Regions from separate parts of the Shewanella sp. MM_2022_3 genome, predicted to be linked through region 1. Evidence: riboswitches for the same ligand, from Rfam matches in the RefSeq annotation. Region 1 holds a riboswitch; each other region holds the start of a gene.
The links. Region 1 has a riboswitch for lysine ahead of MMG82_RS20015 (Na+/H+ antiporter NhaC family protein). Riboswitches for the same ligand answer to the same signal wherever they lie in the genome.
Positions count from the first base shown of each region.

Region 2: it holds a riboswitch for lysine, as region 1 does, so the genes downstream of both, lysC (lysine-sensitive aspartokinase 3) here and MMG82_RS20015 (Na+/H+ antiporter NhaC family protein) in region 1, are expected to answer to the same signal.
Region 3: it holds a riboswitch for lysine, as region 1 does, so the genes downstream of both, MMG82_RS17610 (Na+/H+ antiporter NhaC family protein) here and MMG82_RS20015 (Na+/H+ antiporter NhaC family protein) in region 1, are expected to answer to the same signal.

Region 1 covers NZ_JAKZGV010000068.1:43-4,318, reverse strand. Annotated here, with positions in the region: gene MMG82_RS20025 (hypothetical protein) at 1-74, opposite strand, end outside; gene MMG82_RS20020 (dienelactone hydrolase family protein) at 357-1,319, shown strand; lysine riboswitch at 1,460-1,631, shown strand; gene MMG82_RS20015 (Na+/H+ antiporter NhaC family protein) at 1,715-3,295, shown strand.
Region 2 covers NZ_JAKZGV010000001.1:49,538-53,813, reverse strand. Annotated here, with positions in the region: gene arcA (two-component system response regulator ArcA) at 1-44, opposite strand, end outside; gene MMG82_RS00280 (DUF3293 domain-containing protein) at 627-1,061, shown strand; lysine riboswitch at 1,305-1,479, shown strand; gene lysC (lysine-sensitive aspartokinase 3) at 1,623-2,978, shown strand; gene MMG82_RS00270 (succinylglutamate desuccinylase/aspartoacylase family protein) at 2,980-4,095, shown strand; gene MMG82_RS00265 (zinc transporter ZntB) at 4,150-4,276, opposite strand, start outside.
Region 3 covers NZ_JAKZGV010000047.1:25,444-29,719, reverse strand. Annotated here, with positions in the region: gene MMG82_RS17615 (M3 family metallopeptidase) at 1-805, shown strand, start outside; gene MMG82_RS17610 (Na+/H+ antiporter NhaC family protein) at 898-2,466, opposite strand; lysine riboswitch at 2,546-2,742, opposite strand; gene MMG82_RS17605 (FAD-binding protein) at 2,838-3,764, opposite strand; gene MMG82_RS17600 (electron transfer flavoprotein subunit beta/FixA family protein) at 3,765-4,276, opposite strand, start outside.

The DNA of each region.
Region 1 (4,276 bases):
TGATTATCGCAAGCCGTTAACCCAAGCGTGAGCGTGACAGTGGTACAAAGTACCCTGCATATCCCTATAGCCATTTGAACTCCATTAGTAACTTATGTTATTGAAATGTAATGATATTAGTATGTTGTTTGGCGACATTATACACAAAAATGCCCCTAGGGAATAAAAAGCTCACGCCAATTTGGGCGCATGATCAACCATAAATTGGCTATTGATGAGTGGAGAATTATTAAATAGGCGGCACAAAGCTAATTGCCCTGATAAGCTCTCATCCTTTACTCTTGGTAAGGCCGCTAGATAACTCACAAGCTAGGGAATATAAACCAGTGGTTAGCTTGTTAAATGGAGAAAGAACGATGAGCCCAGATCATAAGCCAGAACTAACCACACCACCTTTCCCTGTCATTCCTCAGGAAGCCTTTGACTGGTATGACGAATATGCCCACGGCATTATCGACCGCCGTGAGTTTATGGCTCGCCTTGCGGGCCTAGTGGCACTGGGTTTTACCATGACCACGCTGACGGGCGCACTAATGCCTAATTACGCCTTAGCCGAGCAAGTCTCCTTTAACGATCCCAGCATTCAAGCCAGTTATGTGAAATTTCCATCCCCCGATGGTTATGGTGAAGGTCGCGGTTATTTAGTCTTGCCAAACGCGTTGCTGATCCCAGGCCAAAAGGCGGGCGATCCTAAGACCTTAGATCTCAGTAAAAAAGCCCCTGTGGTATTGGTGGTGCACGAGAACCGAGGCTTAAATCCCTATATCGAAGATGTGGCCCGCCGCTTAGCGGCCAAGGGTTATATCGTCTTTGCCCCCGATGCGCTTTACAGCCTTGGTGGATATCCTGGTAATGATGATGCGGGCCGCGCCATGCAAGCGAGCCTTGATAGAGCTAAAATCGAGCAGGACTTTATCGCCGCCGCGCATTTTTTAAGGGCGCACCCGCAGAGTAATGGCAAACTCGGTGCCGTCGGTTTCTGCTTTGGTGGTTATATCGTCAATATGCTCGCCGCCACCATTCCCGATGAGCTTGCGGCAGGCGTGCCTTTTTATGGCACACCCGCAGCAACTGAGCTGCGTAGCCGCGTGAAAGGCCCGTTGATGTTGCAATTTGCCGCATTAGATCAACGGATTAACGATACATGGGCCGAGTATGAAACCCAATTAAAGGCCAATAAAGCCGAGTATATTGCCTACCTTTATCCGAATGTGAATCACGGTTTCCATAACGATTCCACCGCCCGTTATGATGAGCAAACGGCTGAGCTCGCATGGACAAGAACCTTAGATTTTTTTGGTAAACATTTACTCGTATAAGTCCATTTGGCGCTATTGCAACGCTTGAAAGGTGGATGTTTCTTGTGTTACCAACTTGTAGGTGATTCATTGTTTTATACGCGAGTGGGATCAAAATACTTGCTATCAGTTCCCATCTCGCTAGAATGCCCGCTCGAATACCTTTAAGTAGAGGCGCGCTGCCTATGACTACTTGTGCGGAGGGTGATGCCGCAGATGTACAAGGAAAGGAGTCAGCGCCGAAGTAGCCAGGTCATCAAACCGAGCTGCTGGTTTTGCATCAAATAGGTGCAAGACTGCCATAGTCATCCACTATGGAGCGCTACCTGAAGGGGCTGAGGAGTAATACCTCCCTATAGGTTTTGTTTCTTTATCCTCTCGGTAGATCTCCACCCGTTTTTTGGTGAAAAGAGATCATGGACATTAGTCATTTTGCTGACTCAGGTTGGTCAGTACTTCCCCCTTTGTTAGCCGTCGCCTTGGCGATCATCACACGTCGCGTACTGTTATCCCTTGGCGTAGGGATTGTGGCCGGCAGTTTGTTGCTCAATCAGTTTTCTCCCCTTGATTCATTGCACTATATGTTCAATACCGTGCTGAAGATTTTTTGGGTCGATGGCGCACTTAATCGCGACAATATCAATATGTTGCTGTTTATGTTGTTGCTTGGCGGACTCATTAGTCTGATGACGGTTTCTGGCGCCACCCGCGCCTTTGCCGAGTGGGCAGCTAAGCGCGCTAAGACCCGTCGCGGCGCGAAAGGCTTAACTGGCGTGATGGTGTTTGCGTTTTTTATTGACGACTTTTTTCATAGTTTGTCGGTTGGCGCCATTTGCCGTCCGGTGACTGATCGCTTTCAAATCTCCCGCGCTAAACTGGCTTATCTTTTAGATTCTACCGCTGCGCCCGTGTGCGTATTGATGCCCATCTCTTCTTGGGGCGCTTATATTATCGCGCTTATCGGTGGCATTATGGCCGCCCACGGCATTAGCGAGCAAAGTCCAATCTCAGCCTTTGTTGAGATGATCCCGATGAATCTGTATGCCGTGTTTACCCTGTTGATGGTGCTGGTGGTGATTATCTTTCAAATGGATATCGGCCCGATGCGTAAACATGAAGCATGGGCGCTGGAGGGGAAGCTTTGGGATCCGTCTAAGCCTCGTCCAATCGGCTTAGATATGGAAAGCCCTGAAGAAAGTAACGGTGGCATGATCGATATGGTATTGCCGATCCTAACCCTCACCGGCGCGACCGTGTATTTTATGATTTCCTCTGGTGCGGCAGTATTGGATGAAAAAGGGCTGCCATTTAGCGTACTTGGCTCCTTTGAAAACACCAATGTGGGCTCCTCGCTAGTGTATGGCGCGCTGTGCAGCTTGGCGGTGTCAATTCTGCTTGCGCTGCGGTTAAAATTGGGCGCTAAAAACTGGCTTAAAGCCGCCCCGCAAGGCGTGATGGCCATGTTACCCGCCATTAATATTTTGCTGTTTGCCTGGGCGATTGGTGCGGTTGTTCGCGATGTTGAGACAGGCAAATATCTGGCCTCCCTCGCCAACGGTAACTTACCAATGGAAGTGTTGCCTGCGGTGGTGTTTGTGTTGTCCTGCGCCATGGCATTTGCCACCGGAACCAGTTGGGGCACCTTTGGTATTATGTTGCCACTGGCCGGCGACATGGCCGCTGCCAGCGATATCGCGTTAATGCTGCCAATGCTTGCCGCAGTGCTTGCGGGCTCAGTGTTTGGCGATCATAGCTCGCCGATTTCCAGCACCAGTATTTTGTCGGCCACGGGGGCAGGTTGCCACCATATTGACCATGTGATGACCCAGCTACCCTATGCCTTAGCCATCGCCTTTGGCGCCACCTTAGGCTATTTGGCCATGGGGATTATGCATTCAACCTTAGCTGGATTCGCCGTAAGCGCCCTGTGGTTTGTGCTCTTCACTGCTTATCATCTGCGTAAAACGAAAAATCAGCCTTTGTTAGCTACGGCATAAGGCACTTTTACACGCTATCAACCAGGGGCCCACGGGCCCCTTGGTTTTTTGTGGGCTTGAGTAAGCCTGCATCCATTCAAATAAACTTAAGTCATCACTTAACTATCTAATTTGTAATGTGAAAGTGGTAGACAGATGTTAAACAGAACGTTATCTTAGGTTTTTAACAAGGATGAAACTTAATCGTGACCTCGATTCAGTTCACTTGCATCAGGAAGATGTATCTTTATTTCGCGAGAACACCTCCTGAACAATATGCGATAAGTCTCTAGATGCTAGATGCTAGATGCTAGATGCTAGATGCTAGATGCTAGATGCTAGATGCTAGATGCTAGATGCTAGATGCTAGATGCTAGATGCTAGATGCTAGATTCTAGATTCTATAAAAGCATTACAGCAGTGTAATCCCTTGGCTAATGGGTGTTAGCCAAGTGCGGTAGCCATGGAAAGATTTTTGTCGGTTCACAAAGTAGTGAACTGGTTATTTAGCGGCCTTTCGGCCGAGGTGAATCAAGGTCGTGGGTCTTCAACCCACACCCGACCAAGAGGGGATCAACAGCAATTCCCTCTTGGATCTCCCTTGCCGCCCCCTAACGGAGTTGAAAGCCCCTTGGGCATTAAGCGTTCTTATGCTATCGCGTCAGACGCTCGTCCCTGATTCGACTGGCGCTATCTCGGCATCCATGCCTCGCTCACGCAACGAACGCAAATGCCCTGCGGCAACTCCGAGGGGATGGTGTATTCCTTCGGCTCAGGTGTTATTGGTCGATTGTTAAAGCATAAAAAGTGCCTGTCCGATCTTTTTGATTTTATCCGTTGGAATTGATGATTTTTACGTGAGTATGTTGATTAACTAATAATTATACTGATGTTGGGTGAGGTGTCTGTATGTATAGAAGTATATTAGTGATTTTATCTTTTTTTTCAGTATCAGCTATAGCGGTTGAAAGCCCTTATTCAATTGATAAGACGTATGAAAAT
Region 2 (4,276 bases), on a different contig from region 1:
GTAACGGCTTCATCTTCAACGATCAGAATGTGCGGATTTTGCATATTAAGTACCTAAATTTTAACCAATATTCTAACCATAAGAATCACTTACATCGGATTCTTATATTCATAAAATGTTGATACTTCCACTTACTGCTCTGTGCTTCAAAGGGAAGATCTTCACGGCTACACGTCAGGATGTATATAAGTGAACGTTTAAAGTGTAATACGATAAAACGTAACCAGTATCAACTTCGATAAGCAATAGTTAAAAATAGTTCCTTAACTATTGTTTTTTTTAAAATGTTTAAATGATAAATCAAATGTAGAACACATTTTAAAAGATGTCTGGCCAGCATAAGGTGATTTCGCAGAGGAATCTAACAAACCCTTGTCAAGATTAAGCAAACTTAATGTTATCTGCTTAACTGGCCAATGACGACATTGTACTCGTTTTAGGCATTTGTTAACAAATGAAATGTTAACAAATTTCAGGCTGAGACGCTGATTTACCATGATATTTACTTTAGTCATTGATTAGTATAACTAATGTATTTTTAATTCTTGTGAGCCAGTTCACGCCTCTTTGGATTTTTTAGGCTCTCTGTTAAACTAGCGCGGGTTCATTTTTCGACTAGACTACCAATGGACAACATGACTCAAGATTTGTGGCAGCATTATCAAACGCCGTTGTTTTTGCTTACTCAAGCATTATCCTGTGATTTTTCCTTTGCTGTAATTACCGCCCATAATCCCGCTTCAACCCTCCTCACTCCCAGCCAAAACCGATTACTCGACCGCCAACTTCTACGTGAAATTGAATTATTAGGCAGTCCCTATCGTGCACTGATTGGGGCATCGCCAGATTTATCCCATATGGAGAAGAGCTGGGCCGTGTTTATTGATCGCAGCATGGCCTTGCAGTTGGGAAAAAAGTTTAATCAATACGCTATCTACATGGTGGAACAGGGCGAGGTGAGTTTAGTGCCTTGTACTTTAGCCGGGCAAACAGAGGTGTGTTTAGGTCGATTTAACGACTATGTGCGTTTGGTTTATGAGCTACCGGACTTGGTCACCTAACCGCGATTGACGCTTTTAATCGCTCCTCTGGCTAAGCTTTGCTGCTCTCACGGCAAGGCTAGTTTGTTTTTCTTCTTTGCTAGATCTGATTGATTTTTCCCTATTCTCATTTGGCATGAGTCGCAAACGTTTTAAATTCCCATTGTTTTTAAATGCGTTTATTGAATTTGTATATAGTGTGTGAAATTAGCATTGACTTCATTAGGGGTTTATTGCTACTTTTTTCGTCCCTTTCCGGCGGAAAGGAACAGAAGAGGAGCGTTAACTAGGTAGTCAGTCAGAGGAGCACAAACTCCAGCGATGATTGATGAGGGAGATTAACGCCGAGGCATAGATATGGTTGCTGCATGTTTATGTCGGTCGCTTAGGCTGAATCCTAACGATTGTCACCTGTAATTGGTGGAGAGCTTCTGGTGACGATTGCTGTTTCCCTTCTATTGGGGTGCGTATCATTGAGCACCAGGCTCTTCGAACGAAGTTAGTTCGGAGCGTAATCATGTTAGTTAATCAATATCTTATCCTAGTTTGTGCCGTGTCTTCTGCTTCTGCGGAGGTGCGCTAATGTCCCTTGTTGTCGCAAAATTTGGTGGTACTTCAGTCGCTGATTACGGTGCAATGAATCGCTGCGCCGATATCGTACTGAGCAATCCCGATTGCCGTTTAGTGGTGGTTAGCGCCTCCAGTGGCGTGACGAACCTGTTGGTTGAACTGACCCAAGAGTCAATAAACGACGATGGTCGCTTACAACGATTAAAGCAAATTGCGCAGATTCAATACGCTATCTTAGATAAACTGGGTCGCCCTAACGATGTTGCTGCCGCATTAGATAAGCTGTTAAGCCGTATGGCGGTATTAAGCGAAGCGCTGGCGTCCCAGCGCAGTAAGGCCACCATGGATGAGTTATTGTCCCTTGGCGAGCAGTGTTCGTCGGCATTATTTGCGGCGGTATTGCGGGAAAAAGGCGCTAACTCGAGTGCCTTTGATGTGCGCCGTGTGCTGCGAACCGACAGCCATTTTGGCCGCGCCGAGCCACAGGTTGAGCAAATTGCCTCTCTCTCTCGTGAGCATTTACTGCCGCTGTTATCTGAACAAGTGATTGTGACTCAAGGCTTTATTGGTTCAGATGAGGCGGGACAAACCACTACGCTTGGCCGTGGCGGTAGCGACTATTCTGCGGCACTGTTAGCCGAAGCCTTAAAAGCCTCTGCGGTTGAGATTTGGACCGATGTGGCCGGGATTTACACGACCGATCCGCGCCTCGCGCCAAACGCCCATCCGATTGCCGAAATCAGTTTTAACGAAGCCGCTGAAATGGCGACCTTCGGTGCCAAAGTATTACATCCTGCGACGATTCTTCCGGCCGTGCGCCAACAAATTCAAGTGTTTGTCGGTTCAAGCAAGGAGCCTGAAAGGGGTGGCACTTGGATCCGCCATCAGGTTGAAGATGCACCCGTGTTCCGCGCGGTGGCGCTGCGCCGCGACCAGACGCTACTCAATCTGCACAGCCTACAAATGCTGCATGCACAGGGCTTCTTGGCTGAAACCTTTGCCACATTGGCAAGACACAAGATCAGTGTGGATTTGATCACTACCTCCGAAGTTAACGTATCGCTCACTCTAGATAAAACCGGCTCCGATTCAAGCGGGCAAGGTTTATTAAGTGAAGCGTTGCTGCAAGAATTATCGCAACATTGCCGCGTGCGCGTGGAGGATGGTTTAGCATTGGTGGCGATTATCGGTAATCGTATCGCTACGACTGCGGGTATTTGTCGCCGCGTGTTTGAAGTGCTCGAACCCCATAATGTGCGGATGATCTGCCAAGGTGCCAGCCCGCATAACTTGTGTGTGTTAGTAGCCGAATCCGAAGCGGCACAAGTGGTTAAAGCGTTGCACGAAAATTTGTTTGAAGGCGTTTAGTATGTTGCCGACAACATCGTCTCTGCAAATTGGGGAGCTTGCCGCAGGGCAGGCTCTGACGCTGCCGATTTATCACTTCAAGCCAAGTGGTCACGTATCTGGCCCTAAAGTGTATATTCAGGCTAATGTCCATGGCGCTGAGGTGCAAGGCAATGCGGTGATTTATCAATTGATGAAACAGTTGGAAAATTGCCACATCTTAGGTGAGATTACCTTAGTGCCCTTGGCTAATCCGCTGGGGATTAATCAAAAAAGCGGTGAGTTTACATTGGGGCGTTTTGACCCTATCACTGGCGTAAACTGGAATCGTGAGTACTTAAATCACGCGATAGATTTACCCGCTTGGTACAGCGAGCATGCCGAGCTTAGCGATAGCGAACTTATTCAAGCATATCGCAGCACCTTGATTGAAGCTTGCCAGCAGCGGTTACGTAATGATTGGGGTGTGACCACGGGCCACAGATTGGCGGTTAGCTTACAGGCTATGGCCCATGCGGCGGATATAGTGCTCGATCTGCATACTGGGCCTAAATCCTGTAAACATTTGTATTGCCCTGAATATGATATTGCCGCGGCGCAGTTTTTCACGATTCCTTACACACTGGTGATCCCCAATAGTTTTGGTGGCGCAATGGATGAGGCGGCATTTTGTCCTTGGTGGCAATTGAGTGAAGTGGCAAAAGCGCAGGGGCGGGATCTCAATATCGCCGTTTCAGCTTTTACCTTGGAACTGGCGAGCCAAGAACGCATTTGCCTTGAGGATGCTTTAGTCGATGCTAAAGGCATTTTGGCCTATTTAAGCCATCGAGGGGTGATTGCCGAGCAAGTGGAACCCGTTAATATGCCGCGTTTTGGCTGTTATCTTAAGGATTACAAAAAGTACCATGCGCCTATGGCGGGCTTGGTGGAATATGTGGCGCCCGTGGGAGAGCCGCTTGCAGCGGGTGAGACCTTAGTCAATCTGCTGCGACTCGACTTATATGGCAGTGCGCAGGAGCTGACGGCACTCAGTTTGCCGCAGGATTGTGTGCCTATACTCCATTTTGCCTCGGCGTCGGTGCATCAAGGCACAGAGCTCTATAAAGTCATGACCAACCTGTTTGAATTGCCGTATTAACGGCAATCTGCAAAACAAAACGCCAATCTCGAGATTGGCGTTTTTTATTACAGTCTACAACCACTTAAAGCGATAGAAGAGCGCCATTTGCAGGGCAACCAGCGATATTAAAATGCCGCAGAAGGTCGCAAAAGCCCATGCGTTATCCGCACCGGGAATACCGCCGATATTGACCCCAAGC
Region 3 (4,276 bases), on a different contig from region 1:
TGCCCGTGAAGGTAAACGCGGTGGCGCATGGATGAGCTCGTTTGTAGGGCAATCCTTCCTCGAAGGTACTAAGCCTGTCGTAGTTAACGTGATGAACATTAAAAAGGCGCCTGAAGGCCAACCTACCTTCGTCAGCTATAACGAAGTCACCACGATGTTCCACGAAATGGGCCACGGTACCCACGGTATGTTCTCCAAAGTGACTTACCCAAGTCTTTCTGGGACTTCGGTATCCCGTGACTTTGTGGAATTTCCATCGACTTTCGAAGAAGATTGGGCGGCCCACCCTAAAGTGTTAGCCAACTACGCCAAGCACTACGAAACAGGCAAGCCTATCCCTGATGAGTTACTGCAAAAACTATTAAAATCCGGCAGCTTTAACCAAGGCTTCGATACGTTAGAATATATGGCTGCGGCGCTAGTGGATATGGAATGGCACTCATTAAGCCCTGATGCACCATTGCAAGATGTAGCGACCTTTGAGGCTAATGCGCTGAAAAAGCACGGCTTAAATATCACCGCCGTACCACCACGTTATAAGTCAACTTACTTTGCCCACGCCTTCCCAGGTGGTTACTCAGCAAGTTACTACGCGTATATGTGGAGTGAAATTTTAGCGGCTGACGCCTTTGCCTATGTGCAAACCCAAGGCGGCCTAAACCGTGAGATCGGCATGAAATACCGTAAGACCATTCGCGAAGTGGGCAACAGTATTGCGCCAATGGAAGCTTACAAGAACTTCCGCGGCCAAGAGCCTACCACTGAAGGTTTACTCAACCGCCGTGGGCTCAATCAGACTCAGTAATTTTAGATACTGAGTAGATAAAAATCAGCCAGCATAGTTGCTGGCTGATTTGTTTTACATTCTCAAGATAAGAGCGAAGTTAAATCACGGACTTATAAAGCCGTACTTTTGGATTTAATGCGCAAACCAAAAATCGTCAATACAAACAATATGCTACAAGTCACTAATCCTGCATTGACCGATTCAGTTAAGCCAAGCACTACGTAGCCGATCATGCTGATCAGCGCAACGATTACGGCGTAGGGAAGCTGCGTCACTACGTGGTCGATATGATGGCAACTGGCCCCCGTCGACGACAAAATAGTGGTATCAGAAATCGGTGAACAATGATCACCAAATACCGCCCCCGCTAATACCGAAGCCAGCATAGGTAACATCATAGCTGTGTGACTGCCCATCGCCATATCGGCGGCAATCGGCAGCATAATCCCGAACGTACCCCAACTGGTTCCTGTAGAGAATGCAGTCAGGCCCGCTAACACAAACATTAATGCAGGTAAGAAAGCAAAGGGAATATTCCCAGTGGCTAGGCTAGCCATAAACTTACCGGTTTCAAGCTGGCCGATCACACCTGCAATGGTCCAAGCAAATAACAAGATGTAAATCGCAGGCAACATAGAGCGAGCGCCCTGCACTACACCTTTTAATACCATTGATTTTTCAACGCCTTGCACTAAGTTAAGTACCAGCGCAACCGCTAAACCAATCAGGGCACCAAAGAACAGTGATGAACTCACATCGGTTTTCTCGAAAGCAGAAATAATATTAAATTCAATGCCTTCTTTAGCTAATACTTGAGCACCGCTATCGATCATAAAATACAGGGTCGCAAATACCAGTACTGTGATAGGTAGGAATAACCCAAGGATTTTACCTGTTTCAGCTTCGGGTAAATCAGCATTAGCACCTGGCGGTAAACCTTTAGTCTCATCGTATAAATTACCGCGCATGGCATTTAATTCATGTTCACGCATAGGGCCAACATCTAAGCCCATAAACGCCACACAAAGCAGTAATAATAAAGAGAATATTGCGTAGAAATTCATAGGGATCATTTGAATAAATACACTCAAATGACCAGAGTCCGCAAAACCATGTGCTGTTAATATTCCGCCAATTAACGCAATAATATAAGCGCCCCAACTTGATACCGGTGAAATGACACAAACTGGTGCTGCGGTAGAATCTAATAAATAAGCTAACTTAGCGCGGGAAATATGGTAACGGTCGGTAACAGGCCTTGCGACAGACCCAACGACTAAGCTATTGAAATAATCGTCAATAAAAACAACACAGCCTAAAAACATGGTCAGTAATTTCGCATCGCGCTTATTACGAATATGTAACCTTGCCCAATCAGCAAATGCCCGTGCACTACCACTCACAGTAATTAGAGCGGTGATCATCCCCAATGCAATCAAGAAACCGAGAATGTATAAATTCCAAGAATTTACGCCATCATCCGACCAAAAAAGTCCTTTTACACTGTTAAATAAAAACTCACCGCTGGCCACAGGAGAAAATTGATTGAGCAATAATACTCCAATCACAATTCCTAAACCGAGGGAAAGAAGCACTCGGCGAGTAAAAATCGCCAATACAATTGCAACCACAGGCGGGAGCAAAGAAAGCGCCGAATCGGCATAACTAACTACAGTCATTGATTATTTCTTCGTCAAAATACGAATGGAGGGCGACTGAACTGGTGGGAAAAGGCAATAGATACCCAAGATCACCTGTCCTATCAGTAGCGCTCCATAGTAACTATTCCTAATATCCGTATCTGGAAATACTATGGCAGTGTTGTACCTATTAGACACAACCCCAGCAGTTGATCGTGATAAATCAAACTACTTCGGCACCAAATCCTTTCGTGAACGATCAACGGAATCACCCTACTGATCACTACTGATATTTGGCGCGCCTCTACTTCTAAGAACGCCCATACATGGGCGTGAGGCTCATAAAAACATAAGCGGCTAAGCAGTTACCACCGCGAAGCCGCTTACTTTGACTTAGCTCACAAATAAAATCAACTTAAGCTTGCAATCAACTGCGGAACGGCTTCGAACAGGTCAGCTTCGAGGCCATAATCGGCAACTTGGAAGATAGGCGCTTCAGGGTCTTTGTTGATAGCCACAATCACCTTAGCGTCTTTCATTCCCGCTAAATGTTGGATCGCGCCTGAAATACCGACTGCAATATAGAGGTTAGGTGCGACAATTTTACCAGTTTGACCGACTTGCAAGTCATTCGGAACAAAGCCTGCGTCAACCGCCGCACGCGAAGCACCTACTGCGGCACCAAGCTTATCAGCCAGTTGCTCTAACATGCCGAAGTTTTCACCGCTGCCCATGCCACGGCCACCAGATACGATAATGCCAGCATTTCCTAACTCTGGACGTGCTGAAACTGTCAGCGCTTGAGACACAAACTGAGCTTTGGCTTCAAACACTTTATCCAAGGTAGTCACAGCAGCATTATTACCCTGTGTAACCGCATCGAACGCACTGGCACGCACTGTCATCACTTTGATAGCGTCATGGCTTTGAACTGTCGCTAAGGCGTTACCCGCATAAATCGGGCGAACAAAGGTATCGCTACTCACCACGCCAATCACTTCCGAAATTTGCGCCACATCTAAAAGTGCTGCCACACGCGGTAACGTGTCTTTACCCGCACTCGATGCCGCTGCGAGAATATGGCTGTAGTTTGGTGCTAAGTCCACCAGCAATTTAGCCACGTTTTCGGCTAAATGCGCTTCATAAGCACTGTTATCGGCGACTAATATTTGCGCGACACCTTGTAGAGCTTGAGCAGCTTGCACCACTGCAACACATTGATGGCCCACCACCAATACATGTACATCACCGCCGATCGCACGAGCTGCGGTGACAACTTTAGCGGTATCCAGTTTCAGCGCCGCATTATCGTGTTCTGCTAATACTAAAATGGCCATTTAGATCACCTTCGCTTCATTCTTTAACTTTTCAACCAGCTCTGCTACCGACGCAACCATAATACCGGCCTTACGTTCAGCAGGCGGCGTTACCTTGATCACCGTTTGATGCGCTTTGAGCGTCACACCTAAATCAGCTACCGTCAGGACGTCTAATGGCTTACGTTTGGCTTTCATGATATTAGGTAATGAGGCATAACGTGGCTCATTCAAACGTAAATCCGCAGTCACCACAGCTGGCAATGGTAGATTTAAGGTTTGCATACCACCATCTATCTCACGAGCAACTTGAAGTGAATTACCTTCAACTTTAATTGCTGAAGCAAAGGTCGCTTGCGGCATATCCGTTAATGCAGCAAACATTTGGCCCGTTTGGTTATTATCACCATCAATGGATTGCTTACCAAACAGCACTAATTGCGCTTGTTCTTTTTCTTGTACGGCTTTAAGTAATTTGGCAATTGATACTGGTGCTAACTCTTCTTCAGTATCAATGTGAATCGCGCGATCAG